2 regions of the Leifsonia sp. NPDC102414 genome follow, and region 1 is predicted to be linked to the other one. Evidence: predicted binding sites of a transcription regulator. Region 1 holds the regulator's gene; the other holds the start of a gene.
The links. The regulator HspR, encoded in region 1, represses chaperone genes until heat shock. The targets are predictions, from matches to a motif close to AAGTTGAGTCNNNNNGACTCAACTT.
Positions count from the first base shown of each region.

Region 1 (14,835 bases):
TGTAGAGCTGGAAGCCGGTGACCATGAAGTAACCGGCGTAGAGCAGCAGGCGGCCGGTGAAGCCCCAGAAGAAGTCGGGGTGCTTGCGCGGACTGACCCAGAAGGTCTGCAGGAACGTGACGAAGTTGAACGGCGGCTTCGGCTCTCCCTTGTTGGACGCATCCGGGTTGAAGATCACGAACAGCACGATCACGATGAGCGCGATACCGGCGAAGGTCAGGTAGCCGGCGGGGATCGACTTCGCGAACTGCGCGCCGGCGATCGAGCCGCCGAGCGAGCCGAGCATCAGGCCGAGGCCGGACAGCGAAGAGAAGGTTCCCCGCGCGCCGCTCGGGACGCGGTCGGGGAGGATCGCGCTCAGCGGTCCCTGCGCGAAGTTGAACGTGACCTGCACCATCACCCAGGCGACGGTGAGCTGCACGATGCCGTTGGCCGCTCCCATGAAGAGGAGGGAGAGCCCGCCGAGCAGCACGCCGATGACCATCCACGGCGCGCGGCGGCCGAAGCGGCTGCGGGTGCGGTCGGAGACCAGGCCGGCGATGGGCTGTGCGATCATCGCGGCGAACGCGCCGATGGTGGCGACGAGACCGTAGATCGGTCCCTTGTCAGCGTCTCCGACGATGCCCTGCACCTGGAGTGGCAGCAGCACGCCAGGCACGGCGCCCCAGATCGCGAAGATCGCGATGTTCCCGACCATCATCGACAGCATCAGCTTGAGCAGCTTGCCGCGCACCTTGACCTTGACGGGGCTCTGCGCCGAGACGGCGGAGGTCGGAGCGGCGCTGAACGGGCTGCCTGCTGTGGTGATGGTGGAGGCGAGGGATGCGCTCTCCGGTACTCCGGAGAGGTTGGAGGGGATCGTGGGCTGGACCGGTCGTGCGGGGGTGGGACCGGTGGTGTCTTCCGACGGCGTTGTCACTTGGATGTCCTTTCGAGCAGGCGACGTTGCGTGCTAACACGCGTAACCATAGGGCACCGGATTCTTTAATACAAGCCATTGCTCGGTTTTTGCTTACCCGTGTAACCAACGACGCCTCTCCGGCCTAGACTGAGACCAGGATGTTCACCCCTCACGTCGTCAAAGCCCCGACGAGCGCCGACGTCGCCCTCGCGGCCGGCGTCTCGCGCGCGACGGTCTCCTTCGTACTCAACGACAAACCGAACTCGCGGGTCTCCGACGACACGAGGCACCGCGTCCTCGAAGCCGCCAGACTGCTCGGCTACACGCCCAACACGGCGGCCAGGTCGCTCGCCAGCGGAGAGGCCGTCTCCGGTTTGCTGTTCGCCGCATCCAGCCACGACAGCGGCGCCACCCTGGAACGCACGTTCGCCTCCCTCCTCACCCGCACCATCGACGACGGCGTGGATGCACTCAGCCACGCCGAGACCGACCTCGTCGGCGCCGAGGCGGGCCAGCTCTGGGCTCGGCTCCGCCCGGAGGCCGTGCTCGCCGAGGCTGCGCGCTGCGACGCGGAGGCCACCGAGCTGCTGCGTCTCGCCGGGGTCCGCGCGCTGATCGTGCACGGCCAGGAACCGGTCGGGTACGCCCCGACCCTCGTCGTGCCGCAGGAGCCGTTCGGCGACGCCGCGGTGAGCCACCTCACCTCGCTCGGCCACGACAGGATCGTCTTCCTCGCACCGACTGCCCCTCCAGCGGCTTCGACCGCGCGTGCCAGGCTCGCCGGAGCGCAGGCGGCGGCCGAACGCTCCGGGGTGACGCTCACGGTGGCGCACGCGGGAACGTCTGCAGCGTCTCTCCGCGACTGGGCCCGCAGCTGGCGCTACGACGCCACGCGACCGACCGCCGTCGCGGCGTACGACGACCGCCTCGCGATGGCGGCCATCCGCGCTCTCGCCGACGCGCGCATCCGCGTGCCGGACGACGTCTCGGTGATCGGGGCCGACGACCATCCAGCTGGGGCGGAGTTCGTCCCGCGCCTGAGCACGGTCGCGTTCGACGCGGACGCCCTCGCCGCCACCCTGCACGATGCGTACAGCAGGATGCGCGCAGGCGAGCGGGTCGAGCGCGTCGACGCTCCGCCGGTGCGCGCCATCCCGCGCGAGTCGACCGCGCAGCGCTAGGCACGCTCGGCGCGAGCCGCGCCCGGCGCGAACCGCGCTCAGGCGATTCCCTGCGACGCGAGCGACGATGTAGCCCGGTACAGGGAGGATGACATGTCCACGAACTCCAAGAACGAGCGCTCCCGCGAGGCGAAGGCGGCCGCGCGCGCCAGGTCGGCGGAGCTGATCCGCCAGCAGAAGCTGCGCGAGCGGCGTCGCCGCACGCTGGTCTGGGGCGGCGGAGGCGTGGCGGTCGTGCTCGTCGGCGCGATCGTGACGTCGGTGATCGTGGCGAACGCCGGTTCCAAGGCGGCGGACGCTGCGGCGGTTCCGTCCGTGGCGCCGACCGTCGCGGCCGGAGCCGAGTCCGCTCCGCCGTGGAACGCCCCGTCCGACCCGGCCGCTCGCGCCAAGGCTGCCGGTCTCACCATGCTGAGCAGCGAGGGCACGGTGGAGCACATCCACTCGCACCTCAGCGTCACCGTCGACGGCGCGAACGTCCAGGTGCCCGCACTGCTCGGGATCGACGAGAAGGCCGCATCCATCTCCCCGCTGCATACCCACGACACCTCGGGCATCGTGCACGTCGAATCGCCCGTGAAGACCACGTTCACCCTCGGTCAGGTGTTCACCGAGTGGGATGTGGCGCTCGCGTCCGGCCGGATCGGCTCTTACTCGGCGGCGTCCGGCGACACCGTCACGACGTTCGTCGACGGCAAGCCGGCCACCGGCGACCCCGCCGCGATCACCCTGGCCGACCACGAGGACATCGACATCGTCGTCACCGCGTCCGGCACGTCCGCCACCCCGCCCGCCCCATTCAGCTGGCCTGCGGGGTACTAACCGACGCAGCCGAAGACTCGCGGGCGGTCACGCGCGGCGCTCAGACGGCCACCGTCAGGCGCAGCGCTTACGCGACCGCATCCCGAGCGGCGACGAACGCGGCCACGCAGCGACGGATCTCCTCGTCGGTGTGCGCAGCGGAGAGCTGCACGCGGATGCGCGCCTTGCCGCGCGGCACCACGGGGAACGAGAACGCCGTCACGTAGACCCCCAGCCGCTGCATCTCGTCGGCGATGCGTGCGGTGAGCGCCGCGTCGCCGAACATCACCGGCACGATCGGATGCTCGCCCGGCAGCAGGTCGAAGCCCGCCTCGGTCATCAGCGAACGGAACAGCGCCGCGTTGGCGACGAGCTGCGCGCGCAGGTGGTCGGACTGCTCCAGCAGGTCGAGCGCCGCGATGGTCCCGGCGACGATCGACGGCGCGAGCGTGTTCGAGAACAGGTACGGCCGCGCGCGCTGACGCAGCAGGTCCACGATCTCGCTGTGCGACGACACGTAGCCGCCTGATGCGCCGCCCAGCGCCTTTCCGAATGTGCCCGTATAGATGTCCACCCGGTCGGCGACTCCGCAGAACTCCGGCGTCCCCCGCCCGTGCTCCCCGACGAACCCGACGGCGTGCGAGTCGTCGACGAACACCAGCGCGCCGAACTCGTCGGCCAGATCGCAGATCTCGCGCAGCGGGGCGATGTAGCCGTCCATCGAGAACACGCCGTCTGTGACGATCACGGTGTGGCGGGCACCCGCATCCCGTGCGGCGGCCAGCTGGGCGCGCAGGTCGGCCAGGTCGCGGTTCTTGTAGCGGTAGCGCTGCGCCTTGGAGAGCCGGATGCCGTCGATGATGGATGCGTGGTTCAGCTCGTCGGAGACGATGGCGTCGTCCGCGGTGAACAGCGTCTCGAAGACCCCGCCGTTCGCGTCGAAGCACGACGAGAACAGGATGGTCGCCTCCGTGCCGAGGAACTGCGACACGCGACGCTCCAGCTCGAGGTGCTGCTCCTGCGTGCCGCAGATGAACCGCACGCTCGCCAGCCCGTATCCCCAGTCGTCGAGGGCCTGTTTGGCCGCATCCACGAGGGCGGGGTGGTCGGCGAGGCCGAGGTAGTTGTTGGCGCAGAAGTTGAGTACCTCGGCGCCGTCCGCCGTGATCAGCGCCGACTGCGGACCGTGGATGCTGCGCTCGCGCTTGGTGAGCCCCGCCGCTTCGATCTCCGTCAGCTGCATCGCCACCGTCTCCCGAAACGTTCCGTACATCAGAGCTCCGTCCAATCCAGGATGACCTTGCCGCCGTCGGCCGCCGCGGCCGCGGCGAACCCCTTCTCCCAGTCCCGCGCCGCGAACCGGTCGGAGACGACGGAGGCGATGGCGTCGCGCAGCGTTGCGGAGGTCTGCAGCATCGCGCCCATCGCGTTCCAGGTCTCGAACATCTCGCGGCCGTAGATGCCCTTGAGGGTGAGCATGTGGGTGACCACGTTGCCCCAGTCGATCGCGATCGGAGCGGACGGCAGCCCGAGCATCGCGATGCGGCCGCCGTGGTTCATGTTCTCGATCATCCCCGGCAGCGCGCTCGGTGCACCGCTCATCTCGAACCCGACGTCGAAGCCTTCGCGCATCCCGAGCGCCTGCTGCGCCGACCGGATGGGCGCCTGCGAGACGTCGACGGTGTAGTCGGCGCCCATGCCCTCTGCGAGCGCGAGCCTGGCCGCGCTGATGTCCGTTCCGACGATGAAGCGCGCTCCGACGTGCCTGGCGACCGCGATGGCCATGAGGCCGATGGGGCCGCACCCCGTGACCAGCACGTCCTCGCCGACGACCGGGAACGCGAGCGCGGTGTGCACAGCGTTGCCGAGCGGGTCGAACAGGGCGCCGACCTCCGGCTCGATGGTGCTGTGGTGCACCCACACGTTGGTGGCCGGCAGGGTGAGGTATTCGGCGAACGCGCCGTTGCGCTGCACGCCGAGGCCCTGGGTGCGGATGCACATCTGGCGGCGTCCCGCGCGGCAGTTGCGGCAGGTCCCGCAGACGATGTGCCCTTCGCCGGAGACGAGGTCGCCGACGGCCACATCGTGCACCAGCGGGCCGACCTCGACCACCTCGCCGAAGAACTCGTGCCCGGGGATGAGCGGGGTGACGACGGCGGACGCCGCCCAGTCGTCCCAGCGCTGGATGTGCAGATCTGTTCCGCAGATGCCGGTCCGCAGCACGCGGATCTTGACGTCCGCCTGCCCGATCTCCGGCTCGGGTACGTCGACCAGTTCGAGACCGGGTCCGGCCTCGCTCTTGAAGAGAGCCTTCATCGCCACCTTCCTTGTGGACAGCCCCTCGTGGGGGTTCGTGAAGCAGTTCGGGATGCGCGGCCCTCGTGGGGCGGCGCGTCTCGCCGCTGACAGCCTAGACGCTCCGACGTCCATCGGCTGAGGCCGTCCACGCGTGCGGAAGGCGCGGCCGGCGTGCTGCCGACCGCGCCTTCTGCACGAGTGATGGGTGCCGTCAGTCGCGGTCCAGGGGACGCCAGACGACGACCTGGTTGCTGCGACGGACGCGCGTGCCCGCGCGCAGCGAGATGACCTCGCCCGCTGAGCCTGCCGCGAAGACGCGGTGGCCGGGCCGGTTCAGCAGCTCGTCCGCCAGCGCCGTCTCGAGCTCGCGCACCCGTTTCGTGAGCGCGCCGACCTGATCCTCCAGGTCCAGGATGCGCCGGATGCCCTCGAGGCTCACACCTTCCGCCCCGAGCCGCGCAATCTCCTGCAGCTTCGCGACGTCGCGCATCGAATAGCGGCGCGACTTGCCTGCCGTCCTGCTCGGGCTGACCAGCCCGAGCCTGTCGTACTGGCGGAGGGTCTGTGGATGCATCCCCGCCAGTTCGGCCGCGATCGAGATCACGAAGACCTGGCTGTTCTCATCCATGATCAGGTGCGGGCCTTAGCGAGCAGATCTTCGCGGGGATTCTCGTCTGGAAGCTTCGCAGCGAACTCCTTGAGCGCCTCCTGAGCCTCCGGGGAGAGGTGCGAAGGAACCGCCACCTGCACCACCGCGAGGAGGTCGCCCGTGCCCTTCGCCGTCTGCACACCGCGGCCCTTGACGCGCAGCACGCGGCCGCTCGGCGTTCCCGGCGCGACGCGCAGCTTGACGGGGTCGCCGCCCAGGGTCGGCACCTCGATGGTCGCCCCGAGGGCCGCCTCCGCGAACGTCACGGGGACGGTCACACGCAGGTTGAGGCCATCGCGCTCGAACACCGGGTGCTTGCGCACGGTGACGGTGAGCACGATGTCGCCCGCCTCGCCGCCGTCCGGGCTCGGCTGACCCTTGCCGCGGAGCTTGATCTTCTGGCCGTCTGCGACGCCGGCAGGGATCTTGACCTTGATCGGCTTGCCGTCCGAGGCCTGCAGCGTGATGGTCTCGCCCTTGGTGGCCGTGACGAAGTCGATGGTGGTGTGCGCGGTCACGTCGCGGCCGCGCGTCGGTCCGCCGTAGCCGCGGAACCCTCCGCTTGACGAGCCGAAGCCGCCTCCGCCCTGGCCGAACAGTCCGCCGAACACGTCGTCGAAGTTGCCGCCCTGCTGGTAGCTGTAGCCTCGGCTTCCTCCCTGGCCGAACATCCCGCCGAAGACGTCGTCGAAGCCGCCCTGACCCGCGGAGCCAGGCGCGGTGAAGCGGGCACCGGAGCCCATCGCGCGGATCTGGTCGTACTCCTTGCGCTGCTCGGGATCGCCGAGCACCGAGTGCGCTTCGCTGATCTCCTTGAACTTGGCCTCCGCGGCCGGGTCGCCGGGATTGGAGTCGGGGTGGTACTTGCGCGCGAGCTTGCGGTAGACCTTCTTCAGCTCCGCTGGGGTGACGTCTTTGGAGACGCCGAGAACCTTGTAGAAGTCCTTGTCGAACCAGTCCTGGCTTGCCATGGCGCCTCCTTTCTAAGCCTGTTGTCGTGTGTATGAAGTCTGCATGTATTCGTGGCGCACGTCACGGAAGCGGCGGGATGCGTATCCCGCCGCTTCGCGTGTCACGTGCATCCGGCCGTCGGGGGTCAGGCCGGAACCGCGACGACGACCTTCGCCACCCGCACCGTGGTGGAGCCGAGCCGGTAGCCCGTCTCGACCACGTCGGCGATGGTGTCCACCGTCACGCCGGGGGTCGGCTGCTGGAAGATCGCCTCGTGGATCTGCGGATCGAACGGCTCGCCCTTCTCGCCGTACGGCGTGAGGCCGAGACGTTCCACCGTGGTGCGCAGTTTGGCCGCGATCGTGGCGAACGCGCTGCCCTCTTCGAGGTCGCCGTGCTTCTCAGCACGGTCGAGGTCGTCGAGCACGGGAAGGAGCCCCTTCACCGTGTCGCCGACCGCACGTTCCCGCTCGAGCTCGCGGTTGGACTCTGTGCGCTTGCGGTAGTTCGCGTACTCCGCGGTGACCCGCTGGAGATCGGCGAGGCGCTCCGCCGCGAGCTGGTCCGCCGTCGACTGCCCGCTGAGCAGATCCAGGTCGTCGTCGGAGAGGAGGGACCCGAGGTCGTCCCCGTCGGCCGGGCCGACGTCGACGAGCTCCTCGTGGGCGAGGTCGGGGCCGGCGCCGCTTCCGTCTCCGGAAGCCGCGCCGGCGTCCTGACCGTCGCCGTCCTGGCCATCCTGGCCGGCCTGCGGCTGCCGAACCTTGCCGGTCTCGGGGTCGATCTTCCGCTTGTCGCGGATGATCGGCTCCTCGCGCTCAGGGTCTTCGCCCTGCCCGTTGGGGTTCTGGTCCGACATCGTTACTTCTTCTCCTCGTCTTCGACGACCTCTGCGTCGATGACGTCCTCGTCCGAGTTCTCCTCGGCGGGCTGGTCACCGGCAGGAGCCTGCTCACCGGCGGTCGCGTCGGCCTGAGCGGACGAGTAGATCGCCTCTCCGAGCTTCTGCTGGCTCGCGTTGAGCTTGTCGTACGCGGTCTTGACTGCGTCCTCGTCGTCTCCGGCGAGCGCGGTCTTCAGCGCGTCGACGTCGCCCTGGACCTCGTTCTTGACGTCCTCGGGGAGCTTGTCCTCGTTGTCCTTGATCAGCTTCTCGATCGAGTATGCGAGCTGCTCGGCCGTGTTGCGGGTCTCGGCGGTCTCACGACGCTTCTTGTCCTCGGCGGCGTGCTCCTCCGCCTCGCGCACCATGCGCTCGATGTCGTCCTTCGGCAGCGACGAGCCGCCGGTGATCGTCATCGACTGCTCCTTGCCCGTGCCCTTGTCCTTGGCGGACACGTGCACGATGCCGTTCGCATCGATGTCGAAGGTGACCTCGACCTGCGGGATGCCACGGGGAGCCGGGGCGATACCGGTGAGCTCGAACGTGCCGAGTGGCTTGTTGTCGCGGGTGAACTCGCGCTCGCCCTGGAAGACCTGGATGGCGACGGACGGCTGGTTGTCGTCCGCGGTCGTGAAGGTCTCGCTGCGCTTGGTCGGGATCGCGGTGTTGCGGTCGATCAGCTTCGTCATGATGCCGCCCTTGGTCTCGATACCGAGGCTCAGCGGGGTGACGTCGATGAGGAGGACGTCCTTGCGCTCTCCCTTGAGGACACCGGCCTGGAGGGCGGCGCCGACGGCGACGACCTCGTCAGGGTTGACGCCCTTGTTGGGCTCCTGTCCACCGGTCTCCTGCTTCACCAGCTCGCTCACGGCCGGCATGCGGGTGGAACCGCCGACGAGCACGACGTGCGCGATGTCGGACACCTTGATGCCCGCCTCGCGGATGACGTCCTGGAACGGCTTCTTGGTGCGGTCGAGGAGGTCGCTGGTCATCTGCTCGAACTGGGCGCGGGTGAGCGTCTCGTCGAGGTTGGCCGGGCCGTTCTCGGTGAGCGAGAGGTACGGCAGCTGGATGCTCGTCGACATGCTCGACGACAGCTCCTTCTTGGCCTGCTCTGCAGCTTCCTTGAGGCGCTGCAGCGCGATCTTGTCCTTGGAGACGTCGACACCGGTCGAGTCCTTGAAGCGCTTGATGAGCCACTCGACGATGCGCTGGTCCCAGTCGTCTCCACCGAGGCGGTTGTCACCGGCGGTGGCGCGGACCTGGATGGTCGAGAAGTCGTCGTCCTTGCCCACCTCGAGGAGGGAGACGTCGAACGTTCCGCCACCGAGGTCGAAGACCAGGATGAGCTCGTCTTCCTTGCCCTTGTCGAGGCCGTATGCGAGCGCGGCCGCGGTGGGCTCGTTGATGATGCGGAGCACGTTGAGGCCCGCGATCTCACCGGCCTCCTTGGTGGCCTGGCGCTCTGCGTCGTTGAAGTACGCGGGAACGGTGATGACCGCATCCGTGACGGTGTCGCCGAGGTACTGCTCCGCGTCCCTCTTGAGCTTGGCGAGGATGCGCGCCGAGATCTCCTGCGGCGTGTACTTCTTGCCGTCGATGTCGACGGTCCAGTCGGTGCCCATGTGGCGCTTGACGGACGCGATGGTGCGGTCGACGTTGGTGACGGCCTGGCGCTTGGCGGTCTCGCCGACGAGCACCTCGCCGTCCTTGGTGAACGCGACGACCGACGGGGTGGTGCGGAAGCCCTCCGCGTTGGCGATGACGGTGGGCTCGCCACCCTCGAGGACGGAGACGACGGAGTTCGTGGTTCCGAGGTCGATTCCTACTGCACGTGACATATGTGCTTTCTCCTTTTGTTGCTGACTGTGTGGCTGAAAAATCTGGGGTCAAGAGTTGAGTCCCGACGACTCAAGTGTTGCATCCACTGCTGAACCTGTCAAGCCGAGGATCCAAAACTTGAGCGCACTTGACTCAACTTTGAACGACGGTCGTTCATTCCCGAAAACTGCGAGAGATGACAAGCGCTGGAGACAGGGAAGTACGATCCGGGCGCGGTGGTGCGCCGTGAGCGCTCAGCGTCGGACGAGCATCCCCCGCCCGGCGTAGAAGCGCTGGAAGTCGTCGACCGGGAGGGACGCATCCGCTGCCGTCGCGCCGATCCCCGACGGGTTGTGGAACGAGACCGTTTCGCCGTCGAAGCCGTGCACGAGAACGAGATGGCCGCCGACCCGGTCGTTCTGCCGCTCCGGATAGCGGATCTCTGGCGTGACAGACGCGATGGCGACGACGCTCCGCCTCGTGGATGCCTGCCTGATGGGCTCGAAGTGCTCGCGCGCTGTCGACCTCTCCACCACCTCGCCGTCCAGCTCGTACGCGGCGGCGATCCAGGACAGGAACGGGCGGTAGTAGAGCCCGCGGACGGTGTCGGCCTCCGGGATCAGCGCGCCCGCCGCCGTCGCGCCGTCGATCAGGTCGCGCATCGTCGCATCCGCAGCCTCCGGACGCCAGACGCGCATCACGGAGCGCAGGCAGGCCAGCCCGCACACATTACGCGCCCAGTACCGGTACTCGTCGGCGGACGCGTACCCATCCCGCGCCCAGTCGTGCAGCGCTGCCGGGTCCTCACCGCGCACGATCAGCGCCTCGTTGCAGCGCGGATCGCCCCACTGGGATTCGTACGGGAAGCCGGTGTCCCCCGAATTCACACCGCCTCCACAAGGACCGTCGATAGCGTGCTGTTCATGGATTCGGAGTCCCTTCCCGTCGATCACAACGGACCGCTGCTGTCGTCGCGCGCCATCGAGGCGCTGCAGAACATCGACGCGGCGACGCTCGACGAGGTGCAGGCGTTCCGCACGGACTTCGCGCGGTTCATCATGCCCTACAAGTTCGGCATCGACGAGATCTCGACCAAGGTGTCGATCCTCCGCGAGGAATTCGCCGAGCTCCACGACTACAACCCGATCGAGCACATCACCAGCCGCCTCAAGTCGGCGGAGAGCATCGAGCAGAAGATCATCCGCAAGCAGTGCGACCCGTCGTTCGACGCGATCCGCGAGTCGATCACCGACATCGCGGGCATCCGCATCGTCTGCAGCTTCGTCTCCGACGTGTACCACGTGTTCGAGCTGCTTTCGGCGCAGGCGGACGTCAACGTGCTGCGCGTGAAGGATTACATCGGGCATCCCAAGGCCAACGGGTACAAGAGCCTGCACGCGATCGTGGAGGTGCCGGTCTTCCTGTCTGACGGACCGATCGCTGTTCCTGTCGAGATCCAGATCCGCACCGTCGCGATGGACTTCTGGGCCAGCCTGGAGCACAAGATCTACTACAAGTACGACGGCGAGGTGCCGGAGGAACTGCTCCGCGACCTCACCGACGCCGCGGTGAAGGCCAACCAGCTCGACATCACGATGGAGAGCCTGCACCGGCAGGTGCGCGGCAAGGGCGGCACCCAGTACACGCTGCCGATCGCGATCTAGCCGCCAAGGCGGGACCTGCCCTGCTCGTCCCTGGACCCAGTCCACACGCAGACTCATCGAACATGTGAGCTCTCCCCCGCGGGCCGATCGACCTGAACGAGAAGAAGTGAAGCAGCAGATCATCGCCTCGCGCATGTTCGGGCATCCGGTGACCGACCTGCCACCGTCGTGCACGTCCTGTCCGTGGACGCGCAGCGGGGCGACGGCACGGATGCGCAGGGAGAAGTCCGTTGCTGGACCGGTGACGTAGCCGCTCATGCTCCACGACAGTACGGCGCGGCCGGACGCCAGCGACGAAACGAGCTTGCATTCCATGGACCGCTGTGAGGTCGAGCGGCTATGGGACTTGACCCTCACACCGTGTCAGGCTGGAGCGTGGCCTCCATCATGTACACAATCGGGGAATTCGCGGCGATCGGGAGAATCAGCGTGCGGATGCTGCGGCACTACGACGCGATCGGCCTGCTGCCGCCGGCACATGTCGACGAGAACAACGGGTACCGATTCTATTCGGACGTGCAGCTTGCGAGCCTGCTCCTGATCGTCGAGCTGCGACAGCTCGGGATCGGCCTGGACGCCATCGCCGCCGTGCTCGCCTCCGCCGACCCGCGGCCCGCCCTGACGGCCACGCTGCGGCAACGCCGGACGGAGCTGGTGGCGGGAATCGCCCAGGACCGCGAACGGCTCGATCGGCTCGAGCGGCGCCTCAACATTTTGGAAGGAACGGAAATCATGTCCACACTCGTCGAGTACCGCCCCCTCGAGGCGCTCACCGTCTACGCCGTCAGCGGCACCGCGCCCGGGATGGGGCCAGAACTCGTGGGGCCGGTCGTCGGGCCGCTCATCGGCTCACTGGACCAGGCTCTGGAGGCCGCGGGGCGTCCGATCCTCGCGCCTTCGACGTTCTGGTACGAACCCCGGGACGATGAACGGCTCGAGGTGAACATCTCCTATCCGGCGGAGACACCTCCCCAGCCAGGCGAGGGCTATGACGTCGTCGAGCTGCCTGCTGTGCCCCTGGCCGCGACACTGATGCACCACGGCGACATGTCCGGCATCGGCGATTCCTGGATGGCGCTCATCGAGAGCCTCGTCGCCGACGGCTACCGCGTCATCGGCCCCACCCGCGAGGTGTACGTGCGTGCCACCGGCCACATCCCGGGCCCCGACTGGCTGACCGAGCTCCAAGCGCCCGTCGAGCTGGCCTCCTGATCGAGGATCGTTCGACGCTGCCGCCCCGCGGCTTCTCGTTCTCGCTCGGCCCCCGAACCTCCGTCGGCCCGCGCTGCTCGTGAGCGTCAGTAGCCGACGACGCCCGTGAAGTCGGGAGAGCCGTCCGACGTCACTGGGAGCGGCTGGCCGCTGATGTAGCGCGGCCACTCCAGCCGGAGGCCGCCGGCCACGTCGAGCCGGGGGTACGCGGCGGTCGGCGGGGTTGCGGTGGGGACCTGGGATGCGGCGGGAACCGCTGCGAACGCGGTTTGGGGCGCCTGCGTCGCGGTGGGGGGCGCGGGCTGAGGGGCCGTCGGCTGCGCGAACGCGCCCGGCTGCTGGGGCGGCCACGGCTGCGGCCTCTCCCGCTTCGGCCCGAAGAGTGTGTACGTGAGCGGGATCAGGATGGTGCCGAGGGCATCCAGGATCGCCACCACCGCCATCAGGCGCCAATACGTCTCGCCGAAGTCGACGCTCGGCAGCGCGAGCGGAACGGACAGCCCGAGGGTGAGCAGCGCGACGAGGAGCAGTGTCGCCACGGTGACCTTGCTCATCACCGGGCCGGTGAAGCGCCGCTGCGTGTTCAGGACCAGGTGGATGTGCAGGAGCCCGAGCCGCGTCACGATCACCAGGGCGATCCACGCGAACGGCTCCCACCACGGCCCGTGCGCGAACGGGTCGTCCGGGTTGACCGCGACGGGCACCCAGATCTTCGCCAGCCCCGCCATCAGCAGGTACGCGGACGTGATCACGCTCACCACGCCGAACCAGGCCGCTCGCCTGGCGGACACGTCGGCGTCGTACCAGGACACCAGGGAGAAGAAGACCAGCAGTGCGATCGTGCCGATCAGCCGCCAGCAGGTCTCGTCGAACCGGCCGATCACCACCGCGTAGACGCCCACCAGCGCGGCAGCGATGAGCGCTCCGATCACGATGCGGGGCAGCAGATGCCGCACCCATCCGTACTGTCGGACCTGGTTCGCCGTCGTCGTCATGTGAGCCTCCGTGCCGTGTATGCCGCTCCGGACATATGCACGTCCGGAGCACCTTCGGCGCGAGCCTATCCGCGGCGGCGGTGCGGCGATAACCGTGTCCGCACGGATCATCGGGACGGGGCACGCCACGAGCGCGCGGTTCACCCACCGGCAACCCCGACGCCATACGCTGTGCTCATGAGCACTCCCCCGAGCGCGAACGGCAACGACGCCGACCGCGGCACCCAGCCTCCGTCAGCGCCAGGCACCCCGACGCCGGCCGGGCCCCCGCCCGCGAACACCGATGCCCTGGTCACCTCCGCGTCTCCGCTGTTCGTCGACAGCTCGGCCGAGCGCCGCATCCCTCGTCGTCAGGTGGTGTCATGGGCCCTCTGGGACTGGGGAGGGGCCGCGTTCAACGCCGTCATCACGACCTTCGTGTTCACCGTCTACCTGACGGGCAGCCTGTTCGTCGACCCGGCGCTCGTCGCGGCACGGGATGCGGAGACCGACCTCAGCGGACCGGCCCACGCCGCCGTCACCGCCGCCGAGGCGCCGCTGTCGAGCGGGCTCGGCTGGGGACTCGCCATCGCGGGCATCGTCGTCGCCCTGATCGCCCCGGTGCTCGGCCAGCGCACGGACGGATCGGGCCGCCGCAAGCTGTGGCTCGGCATCAACACGGGCGTGGTGGTGGTGATGACGGCGCTGATGTTCTTCGTCGTCGGCGCGCCTGGCTACTTCCTGTTCGGCGTGATCCTTGTCGCCATCGGCACGATCTTCTACGAGATCGCGACCGTCAACTACAACGCGATGCTCGTGCAGGTGTCGACGCCGAAGACGGTCGGCAGGGTCAGCGGATTCGGCTGGGGCGCCGGATACCTCGGCGGCATCGTCCTGCTCCTCATCGTCTACTTCGGCCTCGTCACCGGCAACGACGACGGCACGGGCGGGATGTTCCACGTCACCGAGGACGCCGGCCTCAACATCCGGATCATCGCCCTGATCGCGGCAGCCTGGACGCTGATCTTCTCCCTCCCTGTGCTGATCGCCGTGCCGGAGATGCCAATCGGCTCCCGGCGACCGCGGGTGGGGTTCTTCCAGTCGTACGGCGTGCTCGTGCGCGACATCGGACGGTTGTGGAAGGAGAGCCGCAACACGGTCCTGTTCCTCATCGCATCAGCCCTGTTCCGTGACGGCCTGGTGGGCGTGTTCACGTTCGGCGGTATCCTCGCGCAGGGCACGTTCGGGTTCAGCAGCGGCGACGTCATCATCTTCGCCATCGCCGCGAACGTCGTCGCCGGTATCAGCACGTTCGTTTCCGGCCGCTTCGACGACCGGTTCGGGGCGAAGCCGGTGATCGTCACCTCCCTGGTCGGCCTGGTGATCGCCGGGCTCGCCGTCTTCTTCGCGCACGACCTCGGCGCGACCGCGTTCTGGATCGGCGGACTCGTGCTCTGCCTGTTCGTCGGGCCTGCGCAGTCGGCGAGCCGCACCTTCCTC
Region 1 covers NZ_JBIWKN010000002.1:320,388-335,222, forward strand. Annotated here, with positions in the region: gene ACIRCZ_RS09805 (MFS transporter) at 1-919, opposite strand, end outside; gene ACIRCZ_RS09810 (LacI family DNA-binding transcriptional regulator) at 1,060-2,082, shown strand; gene ACIRCZ_RS09815 (hypothetical protein) at 2,176-2,904, shown strand; gene ACIRCZ_RS09820 (glycine C-acetyltransferase) at 2,972-4,156, opposite strand; gene tdh (L-threonine 3-dehydrogenase) at 4,156-5,199, opposite strand; gene ACIRCZ_RS09830 (heat shock protein transcriptional repressor HspR) at 5,393-5,809, opposite strand; gene ACIRCZ_RS09835 (DnaJ C-terminal domain-containing protein) at 5,812-6,801, opposite strand; gene ACIRCZ_RS09840 (nucleotide exchange factor GrpE) at 6,927-7,640, opposite strand; gene dnaK (molecular chaperone DnaK) at 7,643-9,505, opposite strand; gene ACIRCZ_RS09850 (hypothetical protein) at 9,740-10,372, opposite strand; gene ACIRCZ_RS09855 (GTP pyrophosphokinase family protein) at 10,409-11,149, shown strand; gene ACIRCZ_RS09860 (hypothetical protein) at 11,256-11,399, shown strand; gene ACIRCZ_RS09865 (MerR family transcriptional regulator) at 11,525-12,361, shown strand; gene ACIRCZ_RS09870 (hypothetical protein) at 12,448-13,356, opposite strand; gene ACIRCZ_RS09875 (MFS transporter) at 13,534-14,835, shown strand, end outside.

Region 2 (14,835 bases), on a different contig from region 1:
ACATGTCGAGCGTCGGGGAGAAGCAGACGAGCGAGGTCGGCGGCCTGCAGGGGGTGTTCCAGAATCTCGGCTCATCGCTCGGGACAGCGCTCATCGGCTCGATCCTGATCGGCGCGCTCGCGACCTCGTTCGCCTCCGGCGTCGCGGCGAGCAGCCTGCCGGACAGCGTGCAGTCGACGATCGCTGAGCGGACGAACGGCGGCGTGGAGATCGTGCCGGCCGACAGTGTGCAGAAGATCGGCGAGGACGCCGGACTGTCCACGAGCGACGCCGACACGCTCGAGTCGATCTACCGGGACTCGCAGCTGTCGTCGCTCCGGGTGGCGCTCTTCGGCCTGATCGCGATCTCGCTCGGCTCGCTCGCGTTCTCCCGCGGCATCCCGACCGAGGTGCTCGGCCGCACCCGCGAGGACGAGACCGTCAGCTGAACGCCTGCGTGCCGAGCACGCCGAGCAGTGCGAGCTTCTCCGCACCCTCGGTGCGGGGAGGGGCGGTGAGGACGAGCAGGCACTGGGACTGGTCCTCGGTGAAGAGCACCTGGCAGTCGAGCTCGATCGGGCCGAGCTCCGGATGCACGAGCGTCTTGTGGTCCTCGAACCTGGTGGCCACCTCGTGCCTCTCCCACAGCTCGGCGAACTCCTGGCTCTCCCGCAGGAGGGTCCGCACCAGCTCGCCCGCCTGCGACGCCGCGCCCATCGCCCCGTACGCGACGCGCAGCGACGCGACCTGCGCGCGGCTCTGCCGCTGCCTGTCGTCCTCCGGGTAGTGGCTGCGCTCGGTCTCCGGATGCACGAACCAGCGGTACGACTCGAACCGCTCGATGCCGGTGTATCCGGAGCGGTCGCCGAGCAGCGCGGCGGACAGCCGGTTCTGCACCAGCGTCTCTCCGAGGTTGGAGAGGATCAGCGCAGGGGTGTCGTCGAGGCGGTCGAGCACACGGAGCAGCGTTGGGGCGACGTGCGACGCTCCACTGAGGCGATCGGGCGGGTTGTGGCCGGCGGCGCGGAACAGGTAGTCGCGCTCGTCCCCGCTCAGGCGGAGGGCTCTGGCGAGCGATGCGAGCATCTGCTCGCTCGGCTGCGGACCTCGCTGCTGCTCCAGTCGCGTGTAGTAGTCGGCCGACATGTTCGCCAGCTGCGCCACCTCCTCGCGCCGCAGCCCAGGCGCCCGACGGCGCGCTCCCGAGGCGAGCCCGACGTCGGAGGGCTGGAGTTCCTCGCGGCGTCTGCGGAGGAAGTCGGCGAGGGAGGAGCGGTCCATGCATCCATCATCCGCTGTCGCGGCCCGCGCAACCAGGGATCGCGGGTCCCCCGATGACCGCTCTCTGCCTGGATGCGCGCGGCCGGCAGACACTCGAAGCATGAACATCACAGGAAACACTGTCTTCATTCCCGGCGCGACCAGTGGCATCGGTCTCGCCATCGCCGTCGCGTTGCAGGCGAAGGGCAACGCCGTCATCGTCGGCGGTCGCCGAACCGAACTGCTGGAGCGCATCGCGGCCGAGCACCCCGGCATCCATACGGTGCGGATCGACACGACGGACGCCGGCAGCATCCGCGCGGCGTCCGCCCAGGTGATCGCCGCGCATCCGGAGCTCAACGTGGTTGTCGCAATGGCCGGCATCATGCGCGTCGAGGACTGGACCACCCCGTCGGGGTTCCTCGAGACGGCGGAGGCGACCGTGACCACCAACCTGCTCGGGCCGATCCGGCTGATTGCCGCGTTCGTCGAGCACCTGCAGACCAGGCATGACGCCGCGATCGTGACGGTCTCGTCCGGGCTTGCCTTCGCGCCGCTCGCCGCGACCCCCAGCTACAACGCGACGAAGGCAGCCATCCACCAGCTGAGCGAGAGCATCCGGCTGCAGCTCGCCGACACCAGCGTGCAGGTCATCGAACTCGTGCCGCCCGCGGTGCGCACCGGACTCCTGCCTGGACAGGAGGAGAGCGAGGTCGCGATGCCGCTCGACGACTTCGTCAGCGAGACGATGACGCTGCTCGAGACCCAGCCGGACGCGCGGGAGATCCTGGTGGAGCGGGTGAAGTTCCTCCGCTACGGGGAGGCGCGCGGTGACTACGACACGGTCGTCGCCGCGCTCAACGCATCCGACCCGCACGGGAAGAAGGCGGCGCAGGTGAGCTAGGACCGTACCTTCCTGCGAGCGTGGCCGGCGTCACGCGCGCTCGACGGCGAGGCCGAGCCAGTCGGCGAGGTCGGCGATCTCCGCGTCGACCGCGCTCCTGGTGGACCGGGTGAACGGCGTGTCCTCGTGCACCGCGGCCACCCGGAGGACTCCCGCCTTCCTGTCCGCCGTCGCGTCGAGCTTGCCGACCAGGGAGTCGCCGTGCAGGATCGGCAGCGCGAAGTAGCCCCAGCGGCGCTTGGCGGCGGGCTTGTACATCTCCAGCAGATACTCGAACTCGAAGACCTCGAGCGTGCGCACCCTGTCGTGGATGAGCCGGTCGAACGGCGAGAGCAGCGCGGTGCGGCCCGTGAACGCGCGGCCGGAGCCGAGCGCATCCAGAGCGGCAGGATCGACCCGCCACAGGCGGGAGCTGCCCTCGATCTCGACCGGCTCTCCCGCATCGCCGACCATCGCGGCGCGCGAGACGCCCTGCGAGCGCAGCCGCGCGGCGTCCCTGATGCCCTTGGCCTCCTCTTCTGGGACGACAGCGATCCCCGACGGGTACACCCGCTCTGCGATGTCCCAGGTGCGCTGCCTGCCGATGCGGCCCGCGGTGGCCGCGGGCGGACAGGAACTCGAGCATCCTGGTCACGTTCTGGTTGTGGGTCCAGCCCGTCGACTCCCACGGAGCGGCGGCGGTGTCAGGGATGTCGCGCGAGAGGAGGGGACCTTCCGCGCTCAGCAGGGCGAGTACATCCAGGCGGAACTGCGCGTTCGCCTCCAGCCAGGCCTGCACGCGGCTGCCGGCCGACGGCCAGCGCGACATGGCGTCGAGGTGCAGCCGGAGAGCAGAGGTCGGCCGCAGCATGGCGATGGGCGGCGTGCTCTCGTCGTCCTGGGCCTTCTGCTCGAACAGGGTGCGGTCGACCTCGACCGCCCGCTGCAGGTGCTCAGGGCGGTACGACGAGCCGATGCGGGTCCACGCGATCAGATCGGCGGCCGGGGCGATGGCGGCAGTGGGATCGAGTTGCAGCAGAGTGAGCTGCTCGACCAGCGGCAGCAGCTTGGTGGGGCGGTCAGCGTCGAGGCGCTGAGCACGGACGGCGATCCTGCGGGCGTCTGCGCGGCTCAGCCGGGGGACAGCCATCAGCCCTGGTGCCCGGCGTCCGACAGCTCGTCCACGATGTGCTGGTAGAGGGCGGCGGAGATCAGGCGGCGTCGCAGTGCCGTGGCAGCCACATCCATCGGGCCCCCACCTCCCTGGCCGGACGAGTTCTGGCCGATCGGGATGCCGTCGAGCGGCACAGGGGGGATCTCGCGCAGCCGGGCGACGAGCTCCGCCTCGTCGAGCCGGCCCTGGCCATACGCCTCGAACAACCGACCGGCGTACGCACCGGCATCCCGGAGGGCGGCGACCCTGGCGCCGACCTCGTTGAGATAGCCGAGCTCTCGCCACTGCAGGATGTTGGCGTGCGCCTTCCTGGCGGCGTTCGCGACGGCCGATTTGGCCTGCGCAGGCGGGGTCGACAGCGGGACCCTGGCCCGGAAGGCGGCGAGGGGGAGGTCGCTGAACCGCACGAGAAAGCGGGCCGCATCGTGCTCGACGGAGACGGTGTCAGGGTCGGCGTGCATAGGCGACTGGAGCGCTGACGCCACCGCGTCGTACAGCGCCCTCGCCTTGGCATTCGCGACGCCATTCCTGGAGCCGACGCGACCTTCCATCCCTCAAGGTTAACGCGACGCGGAGCGGTCGGCGCACGCGCCACGGCTTCGCACCGGCTTCTTGGCGGCTTCTCAGAGAGGTCGCGGCGGCGTCGCCGCGCTGCGATGCCGAGGCGATTTCGGCGGCCACGGGAATATCAAGAACCCCGAAGCGTTGAACTTGAGTGCAGTTCACTCAACTTTCAACACACAGGAGATTTCGTGCCCGAAGACTTCACTCCCGACAGTGACGGCGGCAACTCGTTCGACGAGTTCCTCGCCCGTTACCTCGCGGGTGAGCGTGCGCGTACCGCGCGCTCCATCGACATCAGCCGGTTCCTGAGCCGGCGCACGCAGGAGACCCTCGCCGAGGCCGGCCGGTTCGCGCTCGAACACGGCCACAGCGAGCTGGACGCCCTGCACATCCTCCGCGTCATGGCGACGGAGGAGCCCGCCGCGGACGCCATGCGCCGCATCGGCGCCGACCCGCAGGCGGTCGCCGCCGCGGCTGAGCAGCGGCTCCCGCGCACGGGCGACCCCGTCGACGCGGACGCCGCATCCATCACCCCGTCCGCCCAGCGGGCGCTGTTCCACGCGTACCAGGTGGCCCGCGCATCGGGTTCCACGTACATCGACCCCGAGCACCTGTTCTTCGCCCTCGTGATCGTGCAGGACGCCCCGGCCGGGCAGGTGCTGCAGGCCGCCGGTGTGACACCGGATGCGCTCACCTCGGCCATGCGCCAGACCGCGACGGTCGGTGCGGGCGCCGCAGGACAGGACGCGCAGGACGACGGTGCTGACGCATCCACCACTCCGATGCTCGACAGGTTCGGCACCGACCTCACCCAGCTCGCCCGCGACGGCAAGCTCGACCCGGTGATCGGCCGCCTCGACGAGATCGAGCAGACGGTGGAGATCCTGTCCCGCCGCACCAAGAACAACCCGGTGCTGGTCGGTGAGGCCGGCGTCGGCAAGACCGCCATCGTGGAGGGGCTGGCCAGCGCGATCGTCTCGGGCGACGTGCCGGAGCAGCTCCGCGACAAGCGCGTCGTCGCGCTCGACCTCGCCGGGATGGTGGCGGGAACCCGCTACCGCGGCGACTTCGAGGAGCGCCTGACGAACCTGATGGACGAGATCAGCGCGGGAACGGACGAGCTCATCGTGTTCATCGACGAGCTGCACACCGTCGTCGGCGCAGGCGGCTCCGGTGAGTCCGGCGGCATGGACGCGGGAAACATCCTGAAGCCGCGGCTGGCCAGGGGCGACCTGCACCTGGTCGGTGCGACGACCCTGAAGGAGTACCGCCGCATCGAGAAGGACCCGGCGCTGGAGCGCCGCTTCCAGCCGGTGACGGTCGGCGAGCCCAGCGTCGAGGACGCCGTGCTCATCCTCTCGGGGCTCCGCGGAGCGTACGAGGAGCACCACGGGGTGCAGTACACCGACGACGCGATCCGCGCCGCCGTCGAGCTGTCCGCCCGCTACGTCTCCGACCGCTTCCTGCCGGACAAGGCGATCGACTTGATCGACCAGGCGGGGGCACGCCTCCGCCTACGCCTCGGCAAGCGCGTCGACACGACAGCGCTGATGAGCACGCTCGCGACCCTCGAAGCGGAGAAGAACTCCGCCGTCGCGGCAGAGCACTACGAGGAGGCGTCGCGCCTGCGCGACGAGATCGAGGGCGTCCAGCGCTCACTCGACGAGCTCGGCTCAAGCCCGCGACCGGATGCGGTGGTGGGGGAGCCGGAGATCGCTGCGGTCATCTCTCGGGCGACGGGCATCCCGGTCAGCCGCATCGGAGAAGCAGACCGTGAGCGCCTGGCGAAGCTCGAATCCGAGCTGCACGAGCGCGTGATCGGCCAGGACGACGCGGTCGTCGCGGTCGCCAAGGCTGTGCGCCGCAACCGCACCGGCCTCGGAGACGAGCGCCGCCCCGTCGGAAGCTTCCTCTTCCTCGGCCCGACCGGCGTCGGCAAGACAGAGCTCGCGAAGGCGCTCGCCTCCTCCCTGTTCGGCGACGAGAAGGCGATGCTGCGCTTCGACATGAGCGAGTTCGGCGAACGCCACACGGTCGCCCGCCTGGTCGGCGCCCCTCCCGGATACGTCGGCTACGACGAGGCAGGACAGCTCACAGAGCGCGTGCGCCGCAACCCGTACTCGGTCGTGCTGTTCGACGAGATCGAGAAGGCGCACCCCGACGTGTTCAACCTGCTGCTGCAGGTGCTCGACGACGGACGCCTGACCGACGGTCAGGGACGCACGGTCGACTTCCGCAACACGGTCGTCATCATGACGTCGAACCTCGGTTCGGAGTTCCTCGCATCCCGCAGCGGTGCCCTCGGCTTCGTCCCGGTGGGCGGAGACGCCTCCGCGGCCGGCTTCGCCTCGGAGAAGGACCTGCGCGACAGGGTGATGGGCAAGCTCCGCGAAGCAATGCGGCCCGAGTTCCTGAACCGGATCGATGAGATCGTGCTCTTCAGGAAGCTCGACGCAGAGCAGCTGCGCGACATCGTGCGCCTGCTGCTGACGGCGACCTCCGGCCGCCTCGGCTCCCGTTCCATCTCCTTCGACGCGACGGACGCGGCGGTCGCCTGGATCGCGGACGCCGGCTACGAGCCGGAGTACGGAGCGCGACCGCTGCGCAGGGTGATCCAGCGCGAGATCGACGACAGGATCGCCGAGCTGATGGTCAGCGGAGAGCTGACGGACGGCGGCACGGTGACGGTGGATGCGCAGGGCGACGAGCTCCGCGTGACCGCCGGTGCGCGTGCGGGCGAGTGGATGCGGGCGGCGGCGTAAGCGGCGGCTCTGCCCCCGCGCGACGGGGGTGAGAAGAGGCGGTGATCCCGGACGGGGTCACCGCCTCTTCTGCGTGATGCGGCGCGGTCAGACGAACGCGCGGGAGAACGTCCAGCCGAAGTACGCAAGGGTGGCGACCCCCAGGATCACCCCGATGATGGCCGTGACCTTGCCTGAGTATCGGACGACGGAGGACAGCTCACCGGACTTTGCCCAGCCGATCGAGGAGAACACGATGCCCAGAATGCTCAGGATCGCGAACGGGTTGACGATGAGCCCGAGCAGGGAGAAGACGAGCCCCAGGTAGGCCATCGGGTTGTTACGACGGACCTGACGATCCTTCTCGCCACGAGCGATCGTCATGCGCGGCTCGCGCGTGTATGTGGGCTGCGCTGTCTGCTGCCAAGAGGGCTGCGCTGTCTGGTACTGCTGTCCGAACGCCGGGTTCGGAGGCTGCGGCGCAGGCGCAGGCTCAGGGAACGGACGAACGTGCTCCGTCCATCCGTCGCCCGCCCACCAGCGCACCATCCTGCCGTCCGCCGGATCGGAGTACCAGCCGGGTGCGGGTGTTGTCACGGTTCCCCCTGAGTGTGGATGCCGCCTCACTCTAGGGAACGCGGAGACGCCGGCTCCAGACCCCAGCCCGGGTGACGCGCGTCGGAGTCGAGCTACTTGTCCGCGAAATGCCTGACGGTGTCGCGGATGTGTGCGGCGTGTGCATAGATCTCGTCGAGCGAACCGAGCTCGTGCCTCGTCTCGTTCTTCTCCTCGTCGAACAACCCGATGTACTTCTTCGCCTTGCCGTTGAAGTGGAGACGTGCGATCGGCTTGCGGTTGTTGTCGTCGAGGAGGATCGCGAAGTACGACTTCGAGTCCCGGTGCACGACCCGCTGTGGCTTGACCTCGCTGCACGCGATCGCCTTGACGATCTGATAGCCCTCGAGCTCTTCGAGCGTCGTCTCGATCTCGGTGTCGCGGTCGAGGTCGTCATGAGCGGGCGGTTGGCTCGTGACTGCATCGTCTGGTGCTGGCTCGATGGGCGCGTAGTTCGATCCGCCGAGCGCCGTCTTGAGGCGCTCATTGACCTGATCGTTGAGGAACTGTTTCGTCGCCTTGGCCACGAGGGGTGCGAACTGCTCGCGCACGCGTTGAGTGATCGAACCGTCGTACACGCGGCCGATGAAGAAGCGTGTCCAGTCGTCGTCCGGCTCGCGGAACTGCGATGCCAGCGCGCGCTTGATCTGCCCGATGTACTTGAGCTCTCCGGCTGCATTAATGATCGAGTCGAGGTCGAAGGCGTCCTTGGTCAGCTTGCGCAGCTCCGGGATGAGCGTCTCGTCGACATCGAGGAGGTCGAGGACCAGGAAGGGCTTCGCATCCATCCGGTTGGGAGCGTCGAGGTCAGTGTAGAAGTGATAGGTCTCGCCATTGGTGAGAACCGCGATGCGCGCATTCGTCACCGCGAAGTAGCGGTACAACTGCGATGCGTTCTCGATCTTGAGGCTCTCATTCGACTTCTTGCACTCGATGAGCATCTGCACTTCGCCATCCCGCATGATGGCGTAGTCGATCTTCTCGCCCTTCTTGATCCCGACGTCCGCGGTGAATTCCGGCACGACCTCGAGAGGGTTGAACACGTCGTAGCCGAGCACGTTCGAGATGAACGGCATGATGAATGCGTTCTTGGTGGCCTCTTCGGTCTGGATCGCGTCGCGCTGGTTCCTCACCTTGAGCGCCAGCGCGGCCAGAACTTCAGCGAAATCCATGGTTCCTCCGTCTGTAAAGTCACTCAGAGGCTAGCGAGTCGCCGAATCGAAACGGGCTGTCACGGCCCGAACCACACTCGAACTGGGGACAAAATCGGACGACCGGTTCACACTGCTTGATCGAAAACTGCGATCGCAGGACGCGCAGCCAACCTGAGTGCCGCACATCCCGTGTCTGTGAAGAACGACAGCATTCGGCAGCACGCGTCAGAGGTTTCTTAGTGTTCCGGTGGAACGCTGGACCGATGCCTACCCGACCGCCGCTCCGTGACCGCCCGCGGTTCGCCGCATTCTCGCGACGTTTCGACCCGCTGCGGCGCTACGAGATCCGGCCTGCGCGGTCTCGCGCGGGGCTGATCATGCAGTTCGGGGTCGTCGCGCTCATCGCAGCGGTGCTGACATCGGCGTTCGTCCTTCCCGGTTTCCTGGGAGTCGGCCAAGCGGCCGCCGCCGCGTCGAACGCGTTCGAGGCGCTGCCGTCGAACCTCGAGATCCAGCCGTTCGCGCAGAACACCACCGTCTTCGCCAAGAAGGGCGGCGTGGATGTTCCGATCGCGTCGTTCTACGCGCAGAACAGGCAGGACGTCGGCTGGAACGACGTGGCGCAGACCGTCAAGGACGCCACCGTCGCCGCCGAAGATCCGCGGTTCTATCAGGAGGGCGCCGTCGACCTGCTCGGCACCGTCCGCGGTGCGCTCTCGACCGTGAGCGGCAGCTCCGTGCAGGGCGGCTCGTCGATCACGCAGCAGTACGTGAAGAACGTCGAGGTCGAGCGCTGCGACGCGCTCACCGACGAGAAGAAGCTCAAGGCCTGCTATGCCGACGCCGCCGGTGTCACCCTGCAGCGCAAGGTGCAGGAGATGCGATACGCAGTCGGGCTGGAGAAGAAGTACTCCAAGCAGCAGATCCTGCTCGGCTACCTCAACGTCGTCGGATTCGGCGGCACCGTCTACGGCATCCAGGCCGCGGCGCACTACTACTTCAACACCACGGCAGCGCAGCTCACCCTTCCGCAGGCCGCGACGCTCACCGCCATTCTGAACAACCCGGCCAACCTGCGCATCGACGAGCCGGACAACAAGGACAACGGCGCAGCGAACGGGTACAAGGCCACCAAGGAACGGCGCGACTACGTGCTCGACCGCATGGAGATCAACCACAAGATCACCGCAGCGGAGCGGGATGTGGCCAAGAAGACGCCCATTCAGCCGACCATCACGCCGACGACCTCCGGATGCGCGTCCGCCTCCCAGTACAACGCCGCGTTCTTCTGCGACTACGTGCGGGATGTGGTGCTCAACGACCCGGCGTACGGCGCGACCGCCGACGACCGCTGGGCGACGCTCAACCGCGGCGGCCTCAAGATCTACACCACCCTCAACCTCGACCTGCAGGCGGTGGCGCAGCAGTCGCTGAGCTCGTACATCCCGCCGTCGATGGCGGGGATCGACCTCGGCGCATCCAACGTCTCGATGGAGCTCGGCACGGGCAGGATCGTGACGATGGTCGAGAACAGGGCGTTCAACAACACCGATCAGCCGATCGACGGCACGACGGCGGTGAACTACAACACCGACGAGGCGTACGGAGGGTCCCAGGGCTTCCAGACCGGGTCCACGTTCAAGGCGTTCGACCTCGCCGCGTGGCTCGAAGCGGGCAACAGCCTGTACGACACGATCAACGCGTCGCAGCACGACTTCCCGACGTCCGACTTCACCAACAGCTGCGCCGACATCACCGGGCCGGACTGGCCCGTCACCAACGACGAAGGCTCGGCGAGCAGGCTCTCCGTGATGGCCGCGACGGCCGAATCGGTGAACACCGCGTTCGCCAAGATGGGCACCCAGATCGACCTGTGCTCGATCCTGAACGCCGCGAAGGCGCTGGGCGTGCATCCTGCGTCGTCGAGCAACCCGCTGACCTCTGTTCCGTCGATGATCCTCGGCGTCAACTACCTGTCTCCGCTGACGATGGCCACCGCATACGCAGGCATCGCCAACAACGGCGTGGTCTGCACGCCGGTCGCGATCGACAAGGTGGTGAACGCGGACGGCTCGGCGCACAAGGTCAGCCCGACCACCTGCACGCAGGGCCTCCAGCCGAACATCGCCGCCGGGGTGACGTACGCGCTGCAGGGCGTGATGCGCGGCGGAGGAACGGCCGAGAGCGCCAACCCGTATGACGGGACGCCCATCATGGGCAAGACGGGCACGACGGACGACTCGCTGCAGAACTGGCTCGTCACCTCCACCAGCAAGGTGTCGACGGCCACCTGGGTCGGCAACGTGTCCGGCTCGACGCCGCTGCGCAGCCTCGACTTCGACGGGATCGGCGGCGGCGACGTGAAGTTCTCGATCGCGAAGCCGATCCTCAGCGCCATCGACGGCCTCTACGGCGGCAGCGCGTTCACGAAGCCGACCAACGCCGTGCTCTACGGCGACCAGGTGACCATCCCGGATGTGTCTGGCAAGTCCCCGCAAGAAGCCCAGACCCTCCTGCAGGGGCTCGGGCTGGACGCGACGATCGACAGCACGCCTGTGGACTCGTCGCAGCCGGCCGGCACCGCCGCAGGCACTGACCCTGCGGCGGGGACCTCCGCCAACAAGGGCAGCTCGGTGACGGTGCAGGTCAGCAACGGGCAGTCGGCGAGCATCCCGGGCGGCCTGATCGGCAAGACGGAGAGCGAGGCGAAAGCAGCGCTGACCGCCGCAGGGTTCACGAACGTGACCGTGAAGAAACCGGACTCCGGCGGGAACGGGAACGGGAAGTCGGACGCCGATCTGCGCGTTACCGCCGTCGATCCTGCGGAGGGTTCAGCGGCCTCGAAGAGCCAGACGGTCACCATCACGCTCGGCTGAGCAGGCAGCGCCCTGAGCCGGAACGCCGCCCGGTGACGCACAATGGAAGGATGCAGGCCGGGAGCGGAGGAGCGAGCGCGACATGCCCGTCGTGCGGCGCCGAGGCGAACGCCGTGCGCAACCCGTACTACGGAGCGGGGCTCGCCGTGCACGAGCTGATCGTCGAGTGCCCGCAGTGCGGGGTCGGCTTCCTCGACACCGTGACGGCTGCCCCCGACGCCGCGCCGCGCAGGCGACGCGGCCTCTGGGGGATGCTCAGGACGCTGTTCGGGCGCTAGTGCGTGGCGCCGGGCGTCGCGGCGGCGGCCGCGGAGGCGGGGCTGGTGTGCTCCAGCTCGGGGAACGCCGTCAGCACCATGTCGACCAGCGCGTCCAGCGGGCGGGAGAGCGGGTCCGTCGCGGGAAGGCCGAGCTCGAGCTCGTGGGCGTCGATGGCCGCGGTGACCTCGGCGTCCGTCATGTTCTCGTGGTTGATCGTGACGCCGATGACGCGCGTGGCGGCGAACGACTCGATGAGCCGGATCTCCTGCGCGGCGGACGGCACGGGCATCATCGGGAAGTCGTCGAGCATGACGCGCGCCGGCGCGTGCTGCAGGATGACCGCATCCGGTCGGCTGCCGCGCAGGATGTACGCGCTCGTCAGATAGGCCGGGTGGCTGAGCGCGCCCTGGCCCTCGACGACGATGACGTCCGGCTGCTCGTTCTCGAACGCCGCGACGACCTCGTTCTCGACCTCTCCGGAGAGGAACTGGGGAACGCTCGCATCCAGCGCGACCGCATACCTGGCGCCCTGGATGAGGGCGGTCTGGCCGGTGCCGACCATCACGGCCCTGATGCCGCGAGCGTTCAGCGCCTGCACCAGCAGGGTGCTCGTGGTGCGCTTGCCGACCGCGCCGTCCGTGCCGAGGACGGCGATGCGCGGGCAGGTGACGTCGAAGATCCGGCCGGAGAACAGGTGCATCTCGCTCTTCGGCTTGGGACGGCGGACATCCTCGATGGTGACGCCGGCGAGCAGGGCGGCGGCAGCGAACTCCGGCTCGTCGTCGAGGAACTCGTGCAGGCCGTTGACGAGGTTCATGCCGCGGGACATGCCGTCGAGGAGGGCGGTGCGGTGACCGGCGGAGAGCATCCCGCCTGCCGGAGCCATGCCGACGATCAGGGTGCCCGGCACGAATCCGGCGTGAGCGATCGCCTCGGCGATCGAGCCGAGCACCGGGATGCCGTTGGCCGCGCCGTCGAGCACGAGTCCGGAGTCCTCTCCCGCGTGACGGCTGTCGACCACGCTGAGGATCCGGTAGCGCTCCGAGTGCCGGACGAGTCCGTTCGCGGTCTTGCCGTCCTGCTCGGCGAACAGGCCCTCGCAGTAGACGACGGCGGACGTGGGAGCAGGGAGGGACGCGGGCATGGGGATGCTCCTCTGATAGCACAGAGGAGGCGACGGGTTCGAGGCGGAGCCGCAATCGGCTCGACGTTCACGAGGCGTCTTCCCTGAAAACCGGCTCGGTGCCGGTGTGCGAACCATAGCAGCCCAGGCTGATGGACCTTACGGGCGCGGTCCGCGGGACTCGAGAGGGTTGGCCGCGAGCTTGCGCTCGACGCCGTTGGCGACGATGCGGGCGGCCTGCGTCGTCGGCTTGCGGGCAGCCTGGTCGGTCACGCACGCGCCGAACTCGGCAGCCAGAGTGAGCCGGGGATAGGCGGCGAGCACTTCCTCCTGGAACGCGAGCGGGAGGTCGTCCGCGCGGAAGCCGGAGATGTCGAGTCCTGTGGCGATCTCGAGCAGGTTGCCCTCCACATCCAGCGCGGGGTCGACGGACGGCCAGTTGTGGCGCACGATCACGTCGTGCACGCGCTGCCGCCGCTCGGCGGGCCAGCCAGCGCCCGCGGTGAGCGCTGCGGCGACGTGGCCGCCGGCGTCCTCGTAGCTGAGCGTGACGTTGTCGAACTCCTCGACCAGCCCGAGATCGTGCAGCAGTGCGGCGACGTAGAGGAGTTCGCGGTCGGCGTCGTCCCTGCCGTCCAGCTCGGCGAAGCCGACGGCCCACAGCCACGACCGGATGCAGTGGTTCAGCATGGCGGGCGACTGGCGCTCAGCGGAGAACTCGTATGCGGCGCGGGCGGCCTGGGTGGTCGGCGGGGTGATGTCGGCGAGGTGCATACCGACATCATGCCGCGTCCGGGGGGGACGGCGCTGCCTCAGCCGGGATGCACGACGGTGATCCCCGTCGGGGACGCCGTGTCTGCCTGTGGAAGCATGGTCGCGCCGGTCTCCAGGGTGACAGCGCCGGCCAAAAGGTCCTGCGGGCGGAGGGCTCCGGTGGCGACGAGATCGAGCATCCCCGGATAGTCGGCGGCGGACATCCCGTGGCTGCCGAGGATGTCGAGCTCCCAGGCGATGACGCGGTCGAGGGGGAGAGTGGGGAGCTGGTCGGCGGACAGCAGGCCGACTTGCACGTGGCGGCCGCGGCGGCGCAACGACAGGACAGCGTGCGTGCTCGTGGAGGCCGCGCCGACCGCATCGATGCTCACGTGCGCTCCTCCTCCGGTCAGTTCGGCGATGGCGGCCGGAGCGGAATCACCGGCTGCGACGACGTGCTCTGCCCCGAGGCTCGCCGCCAGGGCGAGGGCGGCGGGGGTGCGGTCGACGGCGATCACCCTGGCGCCGATGGCCGCGGCGATCATCACGGCGCTCAGGCCGACGCCGCCTGCGCCGTAGACGGCCACCCACTCGCCATCCCGCACGGCCGCGCGCGAGCGCACCGCCCGATAGGCGGTGGCGAAGCGGCAGCCGAGGCTCGCGGCCGCGTCGTCGTCCAGCGCATCGGGCACGGCGACGAGATTGAGGTCGGCGGCACGGACCGCCACCAGTTCGGCGTGCGAGCCCCAATGGGTGAAACCGGGCTGGGTCTGGTCGGGGCAGACCTGCGCCTGCCCGCTGCGGCACCACTCGCAGACGCCGCAGCCGTTGACGAACGGCGTCGTCACCCTGTCGCCGACGCGCCAGCCCGTCACGCCCTCTCCGACCGAGGCGACGGTGCCTGCGAACTCGTGGCCTGGCACGTGCGGCAGGTGCACGGAGTCGTCGTGGCCCGCCCAGGCGTGCCAGTCGCTGCGGCAGAGACCGGATGCGCCGACTCTGACGATCGCGCCGCCGGGAGGGGCGACGGGGTCGGGGACCTCGCGCACCTCGATGGGGCCGCGGAAACGGTCGTAGATCATGGCTCTCACGGGGTGGCTCCTCTGGTGGTGCTGGTGCTGGTGCTGGTGCTGGTGCTCGTGCTGTCGGCGCTCTGGCGCACCGCCCGGCAGGCCAGGTGCACGGCCAGCCTGGTCTCCGGATCGGACAGGTCGAGCCCCAGGAGGTCCTGGGCGCGAGCGATGCGGGTGGAGACGGTGTTCCTGTGCAGGTGGAGGGCGTCGGCGGTCGCTGCGATGCCCGATTCGTGGTCGAGGTAGGCGGTCAGAGTCTCCAGCAGCTCAGGGGCGCGGGAGATGAGCGGGCCGAGCAGCGACTGGGCTGCCGGCACGAACGTGTCGTTCTCCGTCCAGGAGAGCAGGAGCTGTTCCAGGCCGAGGGCGTCGATGCGCA
Region 2 covers NZ_JBIWKN010000001.1:18,241-33,075, forward strand. Annotated here, with positions in the region: gene ACIRCZ_RS00085 (MFS transporter) at 1-428, shown strand, start outside; gene ACIRCZ_RS00090 (helix-turn-helix transcriptional regulator) at 421-1,260, opposite strand; gene ACIRCZ_RS00095 (SDR family oxidoreductase) at 1,361-2,143, shown strand; gene ACIRCZ_RS00100 (DNA glycosylase AlkZ-like family protein) at 2,174-2,692, opposite strand; gene ACIRCZ_RS00105 (hypothetical protein) at 3,272-3,847, opposite strand; gene ACIRCZ_RS00110 (ATP-dependent Clp protease ATP-binding subunit) at 4,049-6,622, shown strand; gene ACIRCZ_RS00115 (DUF2510 domain-containing protein) at 6,710-7,198, opposite strand; gene ACIRCZ_RS00120 (type I restriction endonuclease) at 7,291-8,388, opposite strand; gene ACIRCZ_RS00125 (transglycosylase domain-containing protein) at 8,634-11,246, shown strand; gene ACIRCZ_RS00130 (hypothetical protein) at 11,297-11,524, shown strand; gene ACIRCZ_RS00135 (DUF1611 domain-containing protein) at 11,521-12,651, opposite strand; gene ACIRCZ_RS00140 (HD domain-containing protein) at 12,790-13,404, opposite strand; gene ACIRCZ_RS00145 (zinc-binding dehydrogenase) at 13,443-14,474, opposite strand; gene ACIRCZ_RS00150 (PucR family transcriptional regulator) at 14,471-14,835, opposite strand, start outside.
Region 2: the regulator HspR is predicted to act here: its motif matches at 4,005-4,029, upstream of ACIRCZ_RS00110 (ATP-dependent Clp protease ATP-binding subunit).